DNA from 4 places in the Psychromonas sp. psych-6C06 genome. Region 2 is predicted to be linked to each of the others. Evidence: predicted binding sites of a transcription regulator. Region 2 holds the regulator's gene; each other region holds the start of a gene.

The links. The regulator FliA, encoded in region 2, starts transcription of late flagellar genes. The targets are predictions, from matches to a motif close to CTAAAGNTNNNNNNNNNNNNGCCGATA.
Positions count from the first base shown of each region.
Region 1: the regulator FliA is predicted to act here: its motif matches at 2,257-2,283, upstream of CW745_RS14135 (DUF5610 domain-containing protein).
Region 3: the regulator FliA is predicted to act here: its motif matches at 1,704-1,730, upstream of CW745_RS01345 (VC2046/SO_2500 family protein).
Region 4: the regulator FliA is predicted to act here: its motif matches at 1,803-1,829, upstream of CW745_RS16560 (flagellinolysin).

Region 1 is NZ_PIZM01000010.1:107,443-111,199, reverse strand. It holds gene CW745_RS14150 (EAL domain-containing protein) at 1-653, shown strand, start outside; gene CW745_RS14145 (serine protease) at 650-1,609, opposite strand; gene CW745_RS14140 (50S ribosome-binding protein YggL) at 1,829-2,173, shown strand; gene CW745_RS14135 (DUF5610 domain-containing protein) at 2,317-3,426, shown strand; gene CW745_RS14130 (chitinase) at 3,710-3,757, shown strand, end outside.
Region 2 is NZ_PIZM01000002.1:577,554-581,310, forward strand. It holds gene CW745_RS05760 (protein phosphatase CheZ) at 1-581, opposite strand, end outside; gene cheY (chemotaxis response regulator CheY) at 594-977, opposite strand; gene CW745_RS05770 (RNA polymerase sigma factor FliA) at 1,133-1,837, opposite strand; gene CW745_RS05775 (MinD/ParA family protein) at 1,838-2,698, opposite strand; gene flhF (flagellar biosynthesis protein FlhF) at 2,731-3,757, opposite strand, start outside.
Region 3 is NZ_PIZM01000001.1:306,120-309,876, reverse strand. It holds gene CW745_RS01355 (DUF2867 domain-containing protein) at 1-882, shown strand, start outside; gene CW745_RS01345 (VC2046/SO_2500 family protein) at 1,136-1,669, opposite strand; tRNA gene CW745_RS01340 (tRNA-Tyr) at 1,793-1,876, shown strand; gene CW745_RS01335 (response regulator) at 2,002-3,636, shown strand.
Region 4 is NZ_PIZM01000001.1:137,951-141,707, forward strand. It holds gene CW745_RS00575 (transglycosylase SLT domain-containing protein) at 1-979, shown strand, start outside; gene CW745_RS00580 (CoA pyrophosphatase) at 976-1,551, opposite strand; gene CW745_RS16560 (flagellinolysin) at 1,861-3,597, shown strand; gene ybgC (tol-pal system-associated acyl-CoA thioesterase) at 3,711-3,757, shown strand, end outside.

The DNA.
Region 1 (3,757 bases), on a different contig from region 2:
TCGTTACCACTGCAGGCGAAGAGATCATTGCTTACGAAGGATTATCCCGTTTTTATACTGTCGGTGGCGAAGCTATTAGGCCGGATCTGGTTTATGCATCCCTACATGATAATCCCCTAAGCTTGTTTCAAGTTGAATATGAACAGAAAAAATTACAGCTTGCTTATGCGCCAAATAATACAGATATCTTTGTTAACCTAGATCAAGACTCATATTCTGCATCCGGAATGCTTGATGGTAATAATCCCTTTGTTAAGTTGTTTAAAAGCTATCATAAGGCTAACGTGATTGTAGAGTTAATTGAAAACTCAGAATTAAGTGATGCAGTGATGAGTTTATCGATGATTGACAACCTCGCTAAAAATAAAATTAATACCGCTATTGATGATCTTTTTAATCCACAGTCAATGTTATCAACGTCTGTTGTACAGATGGTTGATTACATTAAATTAGATAAATACGTCATTGAAAAACGCCACAGTAAAAACTTCATGCCACTGGTTAATGCAATGATAACTTATGCACATGAAACAGGGAAAAAAGTAATTTTAGAAGGGGTAGAAACAGAGCAAGACTTACAATTTGCTAAGCAGATAGGAGCTGATTTAGTACAAGGGTTTCTATATAAAAAATGGTTTAAAAATGTAACCTAATCTTTAGTATCAAAGATATATTTTTTAACCTGAGTGATCGTCATGTGTCCGCTTAAGTGGGATATGCTCTCTTTTTCGGTTGTTTTACTCTTAAAGCCATAGCAGCGTTTATCTCTTTGTAGACCAAATACAGAAGTTAAACCACGATTTACCGTGATTGCAATAAGATCACCTGTTTCATAATCAAACAGTGGTCCCCCCGAGTTCCCTTGCTGTGTTTGTATATTTGTCGTCATGTAGTTGGTGGTTGTAATAGATTTAAGGGATCCCGTACTATTTTGTTTTAATGACAAGCCCAAAGGGGGGCCTACAGAAATAACTTTTCTCCCGCTAAAGAATGGTCTGAAATTAATTTTAAATGGCAGAAGGCCTACCACCGGTTTTGCTAATTCTAACAGAGCAATATCACGGTAACTCGTATAATCGAACATATCAGGTGGGAGAGGGCCTATGCCAATCTGTTGTCGTTGACGATTAATTTTATTTCTTTCAACGGAATAACCTGATTTTATGATGCTAAAGTCGCGAAAAATAACGCGCTTTACTTTATAGCCTTGCTTAAAAGAGAGGTCGTCCGTTTGTTGGTAATTAAAAAACCAGATTTTCTTGGCGATGTTTTCATCTACACAATGCCCAGCGGTAGCTAGTATATTGTCTTTTATTAACACACCACTGCAGCTACCAATAGCAACATCTGTGCTGAAAGGGATATCTTTACACACATTTTTATTGGCCGTATTTTTGTAAAAAATTGACAGGATCCGCTCTGATAATGGGTTTTTTTTATTAATATCACCGTCTTCGACTAAAATTCCAGTGTTGGTTAACATATGTCGGTGCTTGATAGTTTGCATGTTGCTATTTTTAAAATCAATTATGCGAGACTCAGGAAGAGCACCTGCAAAAATTTGCAGTGAATACAGGCAAAGTAAAAGACTGACTAAATAAATATTCATTAGAAAAGCATAAGTACTATTACTTAATAAGTTAAGATCACAAATAAAAATAAAGTCAGTTTATTTTTATTCTTGGTATGATCTTGGTTTTGTTTTGTTTTGTTTTGTTTTTTGTCGCGAAGTGTTCACTAGTAAAAATTGATACTTTACAGTGATTTTTTATGCTTTGTTGGCCGTGTAACATATACAATGGTGACGTAATTAAATACTGGAGTATCTATGAAAACAACGAATCACATAAAAAGAAGTAATCGATTAAATAAAAAGCTATATGTCGGTAAGTATGCAGTTTTAGGATTTGAAGTCTCATTCACGTTTACTGAAGTTGATGAAAGTGTGTTTGATGGCTTTTTTTCAGAGCTCGTCGAATTTGTTGAATCTAGGAACCTTATATTAGGTGGGGCTGGTGGTTCGCATCGTTTTGTCATTTATGTTAGTAGCTACGGGCGTTATATTAGCGCCACTGATTCAGATCGGAGTGCGTTTAAAGACTGGTTAACGTCACGTGATTACATTAGTGATTGTAATGTTGCACCATTGTCCGATGCATATTATGGTGTTTAACTCGTAGACACCGTTGACGGTCATTAATTTATTATTTGAGTCATTTTTATCAGCTTTTAATATAAGCATTTTTATTTTAAATGCTTAATAAATTTTAAATGCTGCCGATAACCTCTAGGTGTACCCCTTTATTGGAGAAATATATGAAGGTTGAACTTTCAAATTTTCAGCCTTTAGCCTTGTTTAATCAACACGCTAAAGGCGCGCAACAATCTGATGCCGATGTTAAAGATAATCGTACTACCCACATTGATAAAAAAAATGTAGCGACCAATATCATCAATGACCGCCTCAATAGCGCATTAGGCATACCGAACGAAACTGAAAAAAATAATGAAAACAATTTTGACTTTGAAAGTGTAAGTAACAATATTCTTGGTTTTGTTACGGATGCAATCACGAAAGCAAAAAATAATGGTGCAACAGAGAGTGAACTACAGCAAATGTTTTCTGATGCCCAAAAAGGAATAAAAGAGGGGCTCGGTGATGCCTCAAAAGAGTTGAAAGGACTTGGTCTATTAAGTAATGATGTTAAAAATGGTATAAAAGAGACCGAAGGTTTACTTAAAGAGGGTCTGAAAAAGCTTAATGATGATCTGTTTTCAGAAAATGAAGATTCGCCAATGCTTGCTGGAAATTATCGTGAAGGAAGCCATTATAGTTTAAGTAAAGATGCGAGCTACAGCATCACCACTAAAGAGGGGGATGAAATTAAGATCACTTTTAATTCTGATTATAAGCAACAAAGTGCTTCTGTAATGAATATGAAAAATGGTATTGGTAGCTTTGCAACTTCAAATAAAAGTGAGTTTCAAGCAGCATTTACTATTGAAATCAATGGTGAACTGAATGATGATGAACAACAAGCTGTTAATGAATTGATGGGGAATCTACAAAACGTAAGTGATCTATTTTTTTCAGGTAACTTAGATGATGCTTTTGAAAAAGCCAAAACGATTTCAATGGATCCTACTCATTTAGCCGCTTTCTCAATGGACTTGCAACGCACAGAAACTGTCGCTTCTATCAAAGAATATCAACAAGTCATGCCTGGTAAAGAAATTGCACAGCAGTTTTTACCCGTTAATGATGAATTAACAAAAGCCTATGAGCATGCTAAACCATTTGCTATCGAAGAGCACCTTACCGATCTACTTGGTTGGTTAATGCCCGAGCAAGATTCAAGTGATTTACAAAAATATAGCCAATCGATAATCGAACAATTACAGAATCTAGATAACATTACAGCTTAAAAAATAAAACTTTAGTGGCTGATATATAACTTTTTCTTGATTATAAAAACATCAGCAAGTAATCTACATTGGTTATTGTCATTTATTTACTAAGCATATGGAAATGCTTGATAAGCATATAGACAAAATAGTATTAAATGCTCAGGATGAACATATAATACTATTTGGTAATTTTTACATTCCCCTGTGGGAACGTGACCATTGCTGGTTTCTATTCGTTATTGATCGTTTCTCTTCGCTTAGTTAAATATATATTTAAATTTATTTAACAAGGATGAGTTAAATGTTTACATTTAGTCCCGCGAAGAAAGCAATATCTATTGCATTATTT
Region 2 (3,757 bases):
ACAAGCTTTAACTCAATCTCTTGCACAAGTTCAATGACCCGTCTTATCATCTGCCCAGTTAAATCTTGAAAATCTTGAGCCATTAAAATATCGGTTAATGAACTACGCAGGTTCTCTGCACTTAATGATGAATCACTAATTAGACCATCGATTTGATGGCAGAGTTTTTTAAAGTCCCCTAATGCCAGATCACGTTTCATCAGGCTTTGCCAATTAGGCTTCACATTCTCAAGATCGGTAATTAACTTATCAGCAATGGGTAAACAATTATCGACTGCATCCATGGTTTTATTCGCGGCCTTGTCAGTCATCTCGATAACATAATTTAAACGGTGTTTTGCATCGGGAATATCATGTCCCGCCATATCGATTAGTCGGGTATCATTCTGAAAACTAAGCAAAGTATCGTGAAGTTCACGTGTTAGCTCACCTACTTTATCAAAAACTTTACCGTCACTTGATGTGGTATCGTAGGCATTTTCAACGATTTCATTTGCTTCACTTATCTCATTAGCTTCCAAGTGAGCAACTAACGCTTTAGCTTGTGATAATGAGAGTAGTGGCACGTTTTGATCGGCCATCATGTACTCCTTCTAGCCTAAGCGTTCAAATACTTTATCTAGCTTCTCTTTTAACGTGCCTGCAGTGAAGGGTTTAACAATATAACCATTTACGCCGGCTTGTGCTGCTTCGATAATCTGTTCTCGCTTAGCTTCAGCAGTCACCATTAACACTGGAAGATGCTTTAATTTAGGGTCTTTGCGAATCTCTTTTAATAGATCAATCCCTTGCATAATAGGCATATTCCAATCCGTTACCACAAATTCGAAATCCCCCTCTTTAAGCATCGGCAAGGCAGTATTACCATCATCAGCCTCAAAGGTATTTGTAAAACCAAGATCTCTTAATAAGTTCTTGATTATTCTTCGCATTGTTGAAAAGTCATCAACAATTAACACTTTCATATTTCTATCCAAAACGTTCCCCTAAGTAAAAACTGAATTTTGTTTTTATCTACTTGAAATAAATATAAGTAAATATTCAAAAAAGGCACAATTATAAATTGTTATTTTTTTTCTTCTTGAGCCAAGTGTGACTCATCTCTTATCAAAACATCTATTTTGCGTATTATCTAAGCTGTTTGAGCTTTTGCTTTTAAACGATGTAGTGCTTGTGAATGAATTTGGCTAACCCTTGACTCACTGACATCAAGTACTAAACCTATCTCTTTAAGGTTTAGCTCTTCGTCATAATAGAGTGATAATACTAATGCTTCTCGCTCGGGTAGTTCTTTGATCATTGACACTAATTTATCTGAGAATTGTGCTTCACTCACTTCATTAAAAGTACAGTCGTGACTGACAGGCTCATTAGATAACCCTTCATCTGCTCCCGCTATATCTTCATAAGCAATAAGCTTGGCACAGTTAACATCACGAAGCATATGCTGATATTCAGGTAGTGTTAATGATAGTTCGGCGGCAACTTCTGCTTCTTTAGCATCACGTCCAGTACGTTTTTCAACTTCTGAAATAGCATTTGCAATACTACGGCTATTTTTATGAACAGATCGTGGAACCCAATCTCCACGGCGCATTTCATCAAGCATAGCACCACGAATTCGAATGCCAGCAAAAGTTTCAAAGCTAGCTCCTTTACTAGCATCAAAATTCCTAGCTGCTTCCAATAAACCTATCATGCCGGATTGAATAAGGTCATCAACTAATACACTAGCTGGTAACCTTGCCATTAAATGATAGGCTATTTTCTGCACTAAATCGCTATGACGCTCAATGAGATCAGAAGTATTATTGTAATAGCCCTTGGTTTTAATCACCTATAATTGCTCATCTACATTATTAAGTAATAATTTTTCGATAAAGAATTCTAAGTGCCCTCCTGGCTGATGTGGAATTGGCCAATCACAAGCTCTATTAGCAAGCGCTTTAAATGCCAGTGAAGCAGGGGTTTTAGGAAAAGCCTGTACGACCACTTTTTGCTTCCGTACAGCTTGACGGACATTACCATCAAACGGAATACAAGCTACGAGCTCTAATGACGCATCTAAGAACCGATCGGTTACACGAGTCAACTTAGTGAACAGATCTTGACCTTCTCGCAAGCTACGTACCATGTTGGCCACAATCTTAAATTTGTAAACACCATTTTGTTTACTGAGTATTTTAATCAGTGCATAAGCATCAGTAATCGAAGTTGGCTCATCACATACCACCATTACCACGTCTTGTGCTGCTTGTGCGAAGCTGACTACCATATTTGAGATACCTGCTGCGGTATCAATTAAAAGCATATCAATCGGTGTCTGCAAGGCACTGAAAGCTTGAATAAGGCCAGCATGCTCAACATCGGTTAATTCAACCATTGATTGTGTACCTGATGTGGCAGGGATAATCATCACCCCTTCTGGGCCCTCAACAATTACCTCATCTAATGTACACTCACCAGATAATACATGCGATAAATTTTTGGTGACTCGAATTCCTAACAATACATCGACATTGGCAAGCCCTAAATCGGCATCAAGTACCATGACGCGTTTACCGCGTTGAGCAAGAGAAACAGCCATGTTAAGTGTTACGTTAGTTTTACCAACACCACCTTTACCACCGGTGATAGCCACCACTTTCACCTGATTGTTTTTCATTCTTCTTAAACCACTTGCTTGGTCTGAAATCATATTACACTCATCTAAATCGTTAATTTAAAATTCTATTCGTTGTCAAAGGTACTAAACCATTGATGCTGTTCTTGCTCGAAAATCTCATTCATCATGGTTAATGTACCCGCTATTAAGTTTTCAACACTAGCAATCTCAATATCTTCAGGAACGCGTTGCCCAGTTGTCACGTAACTAATGGGTAAAGCATGTTGCATAGTGACACTTAGTAATTCACCTAGGCCAATACTTTCATCTACTTTAGTTAATATACACCCAGCAAGCGGAATTCGCTTAAAGTGTGCCATCGCCTCTTCAACAACACGACGCTGCGCTGTCGATGAAACCACTAGATAACTTTGAATATTGACACGGCTATTACGCATCAATGTATCAAGCTGCTCCGATAAACGAATATCTCTCTGGCCCATCCCTGCAGTATCAATTAAGACCAAACGCTTTTCTCTAAATTGATATAAAATTTCCGATAATTCATCCGCATCTTTTGCAACCCTGACACTACACCCCATTATTTTCCCATAAGTAGCCAGCTGCTCGTGAGCACCAATTCGATAAGTATCAGTGGTAATTAAAGCGACTTGGTCGGCACCATATTTCATTGCAAATTGAGCGGCTAGTTTAGCAATAGTAGTGGTTTTTCCTACGCCAGTAGGGCCTAATAATGCAATGGCGCCCCCCTGTGATAATATCTCATTTTTTCCAATATAGATCTTATCTTGCAATAATGCCTGAATATACTGCTGAACTTCTGTCGAAGAGGCATCTTCTGGGATATAACTCGCAAGTTGATCGGCAATATCCTCCGAAAACCCCGCTTTAGTCAACCACTTAATGATCATTGCACGAATCGGTTCTTTGCGTTCCATCTCTTGCCACATCAGCCCAGAAACTTGGTGTTCAAGTAATTTACGTAGTGATGCCACCTCAGCACCAATTTTAGCCATATCAGTATTATCATTGCGTGAAGAGGGAGGTGCCTTACGAGGAATTCCAGCATTCACTTTGACGGGTTGTTCGCTTGATGTCCAATTCTGTTGCTCCGCAAGCGTTCTTGGACGG
Region 3 (3,757 bases), on a different contig from region 2:
CTTTATTACCTAACTGAATTGTTAAGCTTTACTCCCCAAGAACATCAAATTATGGATGTGGCAGGTCCTAAATTGATGACATATCAGCAACAGATTCAAGTTATTGCAAAATTAACTAAACAAAAAGTCATTATTGTACCGTTATCACTTTTAACACCCAAAATTGCTTCATACTGGTTTAAAATTATTACTTCCGTCCCAACAAATATTGCAAAGGCACTGGTAAGTGGTTTGCAATATGATCTCACCGCGAATGCGAAGCAGTTACAAGATCTAATACCACAAAAATTATTGTCTTTTGAAGAAGCAGTTAGCAACACTTTAAAGAATGAGATCAACATCATTGATACGCAGACATGGGGAGTTGATGGTGATGCTCGATCGCGCTGGCAACCCAGCTATGGGTATTATGCAAAACAAGCAGGTTACACACTAAAAACAGAGATTAGTTCAGCTTCATTATGGCAACAGATTCAATTGATCGGCACAGAGCAAGGCTACTTTTTTGCCAATATTTTGTGGCGAATAAGGGAGCTTATGGATTGTGCAGTCGGGGGAGATGCCTTAAAACGCTACCGTCGTCATCCCAAAACCCTTTCCTTAGGAGATACGATTGATTCATGGAAAGTGATCGCATTAAAAGAACAACACGTATTGTCTTTATTATTAGGAATGAAAGCACCAGGTCTTGGCCGACTTGAATTTATTATTGAAGACAAAGGCGATTATCGGTTACTAGATATACGCGCTTGGTGGCATCCTGCAGGGTTTTCAGGGCTGTTGTATTGGTATGCTTTAATGCCAGCACATCTTTTTATTTTTAAAGGTATGGCCAAAGCGATTCAGAAAAAGTGTCGACATAATAAAACCCAGATTAACTAGGAGTAACTGATGCTTATTTTTTACATCTTATGTGGTTGTTTTGTATTTGCACTATCCGGCTTGATAATGCACTTCAATCGATTAGCAATTTATCGCAGACGAATCATTCGACATTTAGCTCAAGGTAGTGAGCAAAGCCCTTTTGTTCTCTCAGAAAAACAGGAGAAAAAAATAAAGCATTGCTTCAGTATTGGCAAGCCTATTCAGAAGTGTATTGAAGAATTATAGTGTTTAGCGTTAACGTCAATATCTATCAAATATAATTTACTTTTAGCGGTTTTTCACTAAGCTTCAACGCCTCATACTTAGCCATGAGAGCATGATCAACTCCTTTCGCACTAGGTTGCCTCTCTCTCTCCTCTCCTGCGTGCTTTAAACGCGTTTGAGATAAGAATGAAAGGTTATCTGTTATGTCTGGCTCAATATCACTTTTTTGATAACGTGATAAAATAGCCTCGTTGTTAAGCATATATTGCAAACGTACATCGCACAGGGAGCTTCTCTGAATAGCTAAACTTAATTTTTCAGCTTGTTTTAATGAGATACCTTCATTAATCAAGGGTTGCTGGGGAGCTAGATTGAGCGAATCGCGCAGTTCGACTTGGGAAAGTGATGCCTGTGTGGCTTTTGGAATATCAAATTGAGAAAAGTCACGCGCGTCATCCGAAAGCAGGCTCAATAACAGATTAAATTTGTCACGCGTCCCATTAGCTAACGCAACATTTAGTTGCTTACCTAATTGCCACTCGTTTACAACTAACCCTGCTTCTATCTGTTCACTTTTCATTCAAAAACCATCAATTACCCTAGACAATAAAAGTTATCGGCAAGAAACTGATTTTATTTACTGTTTTTTTAAATTTTCTCTTCACAAGCTCCTTTATTCTGATATTATGCATCGCGAAATGACGGAGGGGTTCCCGAGTGGCCAAAGGGAGCAGATTGTAAATCTGCCGCGAAAGCTTCGGTGGTTCGAATCCACCCCCCTCCACCATTCACCTTTCTTAGTTAGACACATCTCAAAAACTTCATCGCACATCAAAATAAACAAACATTAACTTTCCTTTGCGTGATGCTTTAACCTAAACTTTGTGCACCTAATTTATTTAAAGAGCACCAATGTTTAGCTACAAAAATAAACGTATTCTAATCGTCGATGATCAAAAGCCTTTTCATGTCATGCTGAAAACGATGCTCACGAATCAAGGTGCAAAAAACATTAGTTTTGCAGACAGTGCTGAGCATGCTGCTAAACTTGCGCATCGTCGTGAGTTCGATATCTACTTAATCGACTATAACCTTGGCTCAGGAAAAAATGGTTCTCAACTGTTGGACTACCTTCGTTACAACCAATTAATCCCAAGTAGTGCACTGTGTTTTATTATCACTGGTGACAATAATAAAGGCATGGTACTTACCGCCATTGAAAAAGCGCCCGATGACTATTTGATGAAACCTTTCTCGCAAACTCAGCTTTTTAATCGATTAAGCAAAGCTGCCGATAAAAAGTTAGCATTATCGGGAATATTCGAAGCGATTTCAGAAAAAAAATATAAGCATGCAATAACGTTGTGCGAGAGTAAAATTAAGAACGATAAAAAATATCAAAGCGTATGTAAAAGCTTATTAGCCGATATTTTTATTAGCAGCGAAGATTATGAAGCGGCTGAAAAGTTACTTAAAAAGATGGTTGAGAAGCGCCCTTTAGTTCGCGCAAGCATAACATTAGGTAAAGTTTATTGTCTGCAACGTAAATATAGTGAGTCAATTAAGATCTTAAAAGAGGTTATCTTTAATAACCCATTACAAATGGAAGCCTATCAATGGCTTTCCCGCGCTTATAAAGGGGCAGGAGAACTCAGCAAAGCGTTAAACATTTTAACTCATGCGGCAAACATGACTCACCACAGCATTGAAAAACATCAAGAGGTCGCATTACTCGCCAAAGAGATTGATGAGCATAAAGTGATGCTTAATAGCTACCAATCGATTTTACAACTCAGTCGTAACTCGTTTTACCCTGATCCTTGTCACCTTGCGAATTATATTCGCAGTATTCTTAACTATGCGAATGCTCAGGATGAGATGAGCGAAAGGAAAGAGATTTTAAAACAAGTTAATTCAACGCTTTACCAAAGTCGCTTTGAAGAGGGAAGAAACAAAAGTTTTGACTTTAATAGTTTTGATGAAATTTGTCAGGCCAAAGTATTTTTTTCTCAAGGAGAGCCACTTAAAGCGAAACGGCGTATTTTAAATACGCTAGAAAAAAATGAATCTGGCGTTGAAGAGTTAGATAATACTTTTTTATATGAAAGTTTATTTTCACTACTTGATATTGGTGAATTTGAATATGCTGAGCCCTACCTTGAAGAGTTAGAACAACGTGACATTATCGACCCTACTACGCAGGTTGCAATCAGTGAACAAACTGGCGAGATACTTGAGAAACGTATGAATAACTTTAAGGTTCATAATAAACTGGGTATTCAAGCATTTAGTGCAAAAAATTATGAAAGTGCTTTAAACCACTTTAATCAAGCGTTAACACTTGAGCCGTTAAATTCCATCGCATTGTTAAATTGTATTCAAGCACATATACAACTATTAAAACACAGCGGTGAAGATGATCGCCAACAACATATCAATAATTGTCATAACAGCTTCAAACTCCTCAGCAATACGCAATTACCCATTGAGCATGCAAAGCGATATAACGAATTACAAGCAGAATTTAAAGAGATCAGTCGACGTTAATCAACGGAAGATGAACACCGTTCTCTCTTTTCTTTTTTATTCTCGATATCATTATTGAATTAAAAAGATATATTTAGAAGCGCCTTCATTTTTTTGTAATATTAACACTTTACCTTGCTTA
Region 4 (3,757 bases), on a different contig from region 2:
TGTTATCGATCAAAAACTTTCTCAACTTGAGGCTGAAATCGCGGTAAAAAAGCAGTTTGAAAAACTACTTGCAGACAAAGAGTCTAATATAGCCGCTATCTTTAGTGATACTCCTGTTAGCAATACTGGTGAAATATCATTGACTAAGGTCGCTTTTTCAGCGACCAATAAACAGCAAAGCAAACAGGTAATTATTAAGCAGACACAATCACAGGCGCAGGAGATAGATAAAAAAACAGACCGAGCTTTATTAACCGATAGCACATTAACAGAAAAAGAAGCTTCTCTATTAGCGACTGAAGAGAAAAGTGCATTATTAAAAAGTAGCCAAGCTCGTTTATTAAATAGCGATAAAGGTTATCAAGTTGCTGAGCAGAATGCTGATAAAAATACGCGAATTATTACTTATAAAGTTAAGTTACCCAATAACAGCTTGCAAAAGCGTGCCAGTAAATACGCGTCTTTTGCTGAGCAAGAAAGTAAAAAAAATAATATCCCGGCGCCATTAATAATGGCTATCATGCATTCTGAATCTGCTTTTAATCCGCGCGCAAAATCAGCTGTACCAGCTTATGGGTTAATGCAAATAGTACCTCGCACTGCAGGTCATGACGTTAATAAATTGGTGCGTAATATTGACCGTCCAATGCAAGTTAAGGATCTTTATGTACCAGCAATAAACGTAGAAACAGGCAGTGCTTACCTTAACATTTTAGATAAGCGTTATTTGAAAGCGATTAATAATGAGCAGAGCCGTTTATATTGTACCATTGCAGCTTACAACACCGGCGCGGGTAATGTCGCACGTGTATTTAATAAGGACGGTACTCGCAATATTAATAAGGCGGCTAAAGTTATTAATCAACTCACCCCTGATGAGGTTTATCAGCAGCTATTAGCGAAGTTACCCTATGACGAAACCAAACATTATTTAGAGCGTGTTTATACGCGTATTGCACTCTATGACGCTACAATTTAACCTTGATAAAGCATCGCTTGTAAGTTTTTAATGATTTGCGCTGTCGCCCCCCAAATAAGGTGGTTTTGATAGGGGATACAATGTGTGAAGCGGCGTGTTTTGTTGTCGCTAATAGGTTGTTTATAACTATTACTCCGATCTAAAAAGTGGGTAAAAGGAGCTTCAAATACGGTACTTACTTCTTGTAAGTCCACATTAAGGGTAAAGCGTTGGTCGATAAACGCGACATAGGGAAAAATTTCAAACCCGGTAACTGTTTTTAATGGCGCTAACTCTCCAATAATGTTTATATGATCCGGTTTTATACCAATCTCTTCATTAGTTTCTCTGATCGCTGTCTGTTGTAAGTTTTTATCAAACCTTTCATATTTTCCGCCAGGAAAACTAATTTGTCCGGGGTGATGGCGAAGATGCCTCGCTCGCTCAGTAAAAATAACGTTTAACCCATGTCGGCGTTCAACTAAACCAATTAATACAGCTGCCTTTCTATGTGTCTTAATTGTTTCTGAGGGATCTAATTGTGGTAAGGAAGCACTTAATAAAAAGCGTGTTAAGAAAGTTGCTTTATCCATAATATGTTGATTAACCTCTGGCGCACGTAAGACAGTTTATTGAACAGTATCATTAAAATATACACTAGGGTTTGTTGATCTTTCGAATTTATTTTCGCAACAAATGCTGCTCTTTAGATCAACGCTACACGCTTTGCTTTTGCTCTTTGTAATTATGTCATACAGTACACAACATAAAACTAAAAGCCGTTTTCTGAGCTATTAGACCTTAAATCTGATTTCTTCTCCCGTGTAAAAATAAAATAAAATAATTAAAGTTCTTAAAGTGTTCGCCGATAGTTTATCTATACCCTCATAGGAATCGCTGTTATGTCAAATTCTGTTGTCACGAATACATCGTCGTTGTTTGCGCAACGTATGCTAAGTCGTAATCAAGGAATGAATAACGAAGCGATGCAAAGGCTGTCATCTGGATTACGCATTAACAGTGCCAAAGACGATGCGGCAGGTTTGGCGATATCAACAGGAATGACGGCCAATATTAATGGGTACAATCAAGCTGTACGTAACGCAAATGATGGCGTTTCGGCATTACAAACTGCAGATGGTGCAATGTCCTCTGTCACTGATGCGTTACAGCGAATGCGGGAGCTTTCTGTACAAGCTGCGAACGGCACTAATTCCAATGAAAACCGGTCTGCAATTCAAGCTGAGATTGCGCAATTAAGTAAAGAGATTAACAACATTGCTGAAACCACGGAGTTTAATGAAGTAAAACTATTCCAGCGTGGTGCATTAACACCCGAATTTGATGTCGATAAACAAGCTGTGGTTGATGGTTTATTTTCCTCTTGGTTTGCCAATTCCGAAAAACGAATTTTTGAGCAATTTGGTATTCAAGGGGATGGCGCCACCTTAAAAATTGAACTTTCTGACATTAGCGACCCTGATGTGCTTGCTTCAGTGAGTGGTACGCCAAATGCGACGACCGGGAAAATTGATAACCAAATATTAACCATTGATATGAGCGACTTTGAAAAAGGGATTGCTGATGATGGTGGTAATGCTCCTTTTTACAGCGATCGTATTGTTGCGCATGAAATGGTACATGCTGTAATGGGGCGGTCAATGAACATGGCTGCGTTACCCGAATGGTTTTCAGAGGGTATAGCTGAAATGATTCACGGTGCTGATTCTCGTGTATTTAATGATCTCGTGGCTGCCGATGGTGATGATAGTAACCACTTTGATAGTGCCGATTTTACAACCCTTGCAAATGAACTAACGACGACATGGTCAGGAAGTAGCGCACAGTATAGCGCGGGCTATAGTGCTGTTCGTTATTTACATGATGATATAAAGAGCCTCGGTGGTGAGGGTATAAAGGATGTCATGCTTTATCTCAGTGATAATGTAGATTCTGGGGCAACGCTAGATGATGCAATCACCTATCTGAATGGCCAAGGATTAACTTCTTTTAGCAGTGAAGTTAATTTTACCAGTACTTTTACCGGTGGAGCTGGTGCGACGTTTATGCAAAACAGCTTTAATTTTGGTAATGAGGATACCGGTGCGATTGGTGGCGCTGATGTCGATGGTGAAATGGCCCTAGATGGTCGCGCTGTTATTGCTGATGATAAATACCTTACACTTACTCCAATGAGCGGATTTGAAGTTGATCTACCCACAAAAGGGAAGTTTAATGACCCGCTATTAACTGCGCAATATAACTTACAGGTTGGTGCAAATAGCGGAGAGTCAATCACTGTTTCGTTATCACGTATTGATAGTCAAGCATTAGGAATAGAAGATCTTGATGTCACAATTGATGCTGGTGATGCAATTGAACGCATTGATAAGGCACTTAATTATATTAGCGATCAACGAGCCAATATTGGAGCTTCGATTAATCGCTTAGATGCGGCCGCTAGTGTGAATGAGCTTAATGCACAATCAACTGCCGGCAGTCGCTCCCGTATTGTAGATGCTGATTTTGCCGCTGAAACGAGTAAGTTAACTAAATCACAAATTTTACAACAGGCTGGCACTAGCATGTTAAGCCAAGCGAATGCCTCTACACAGGCCGTCTTAAGTTTATTGAATTAACCTAACCTTACATTTAAAGTACTCTCTTTTTTCTCACAAAATCACGACATAATTCGACAAAAACGTTGCTTTATAGTAGCGTAGCTTCAATTAATTTTTGAGGGAAAAGATGCGTGTTAATTTCTACCTTACCTGTTCGAGTTTATTACGAAGATACTGA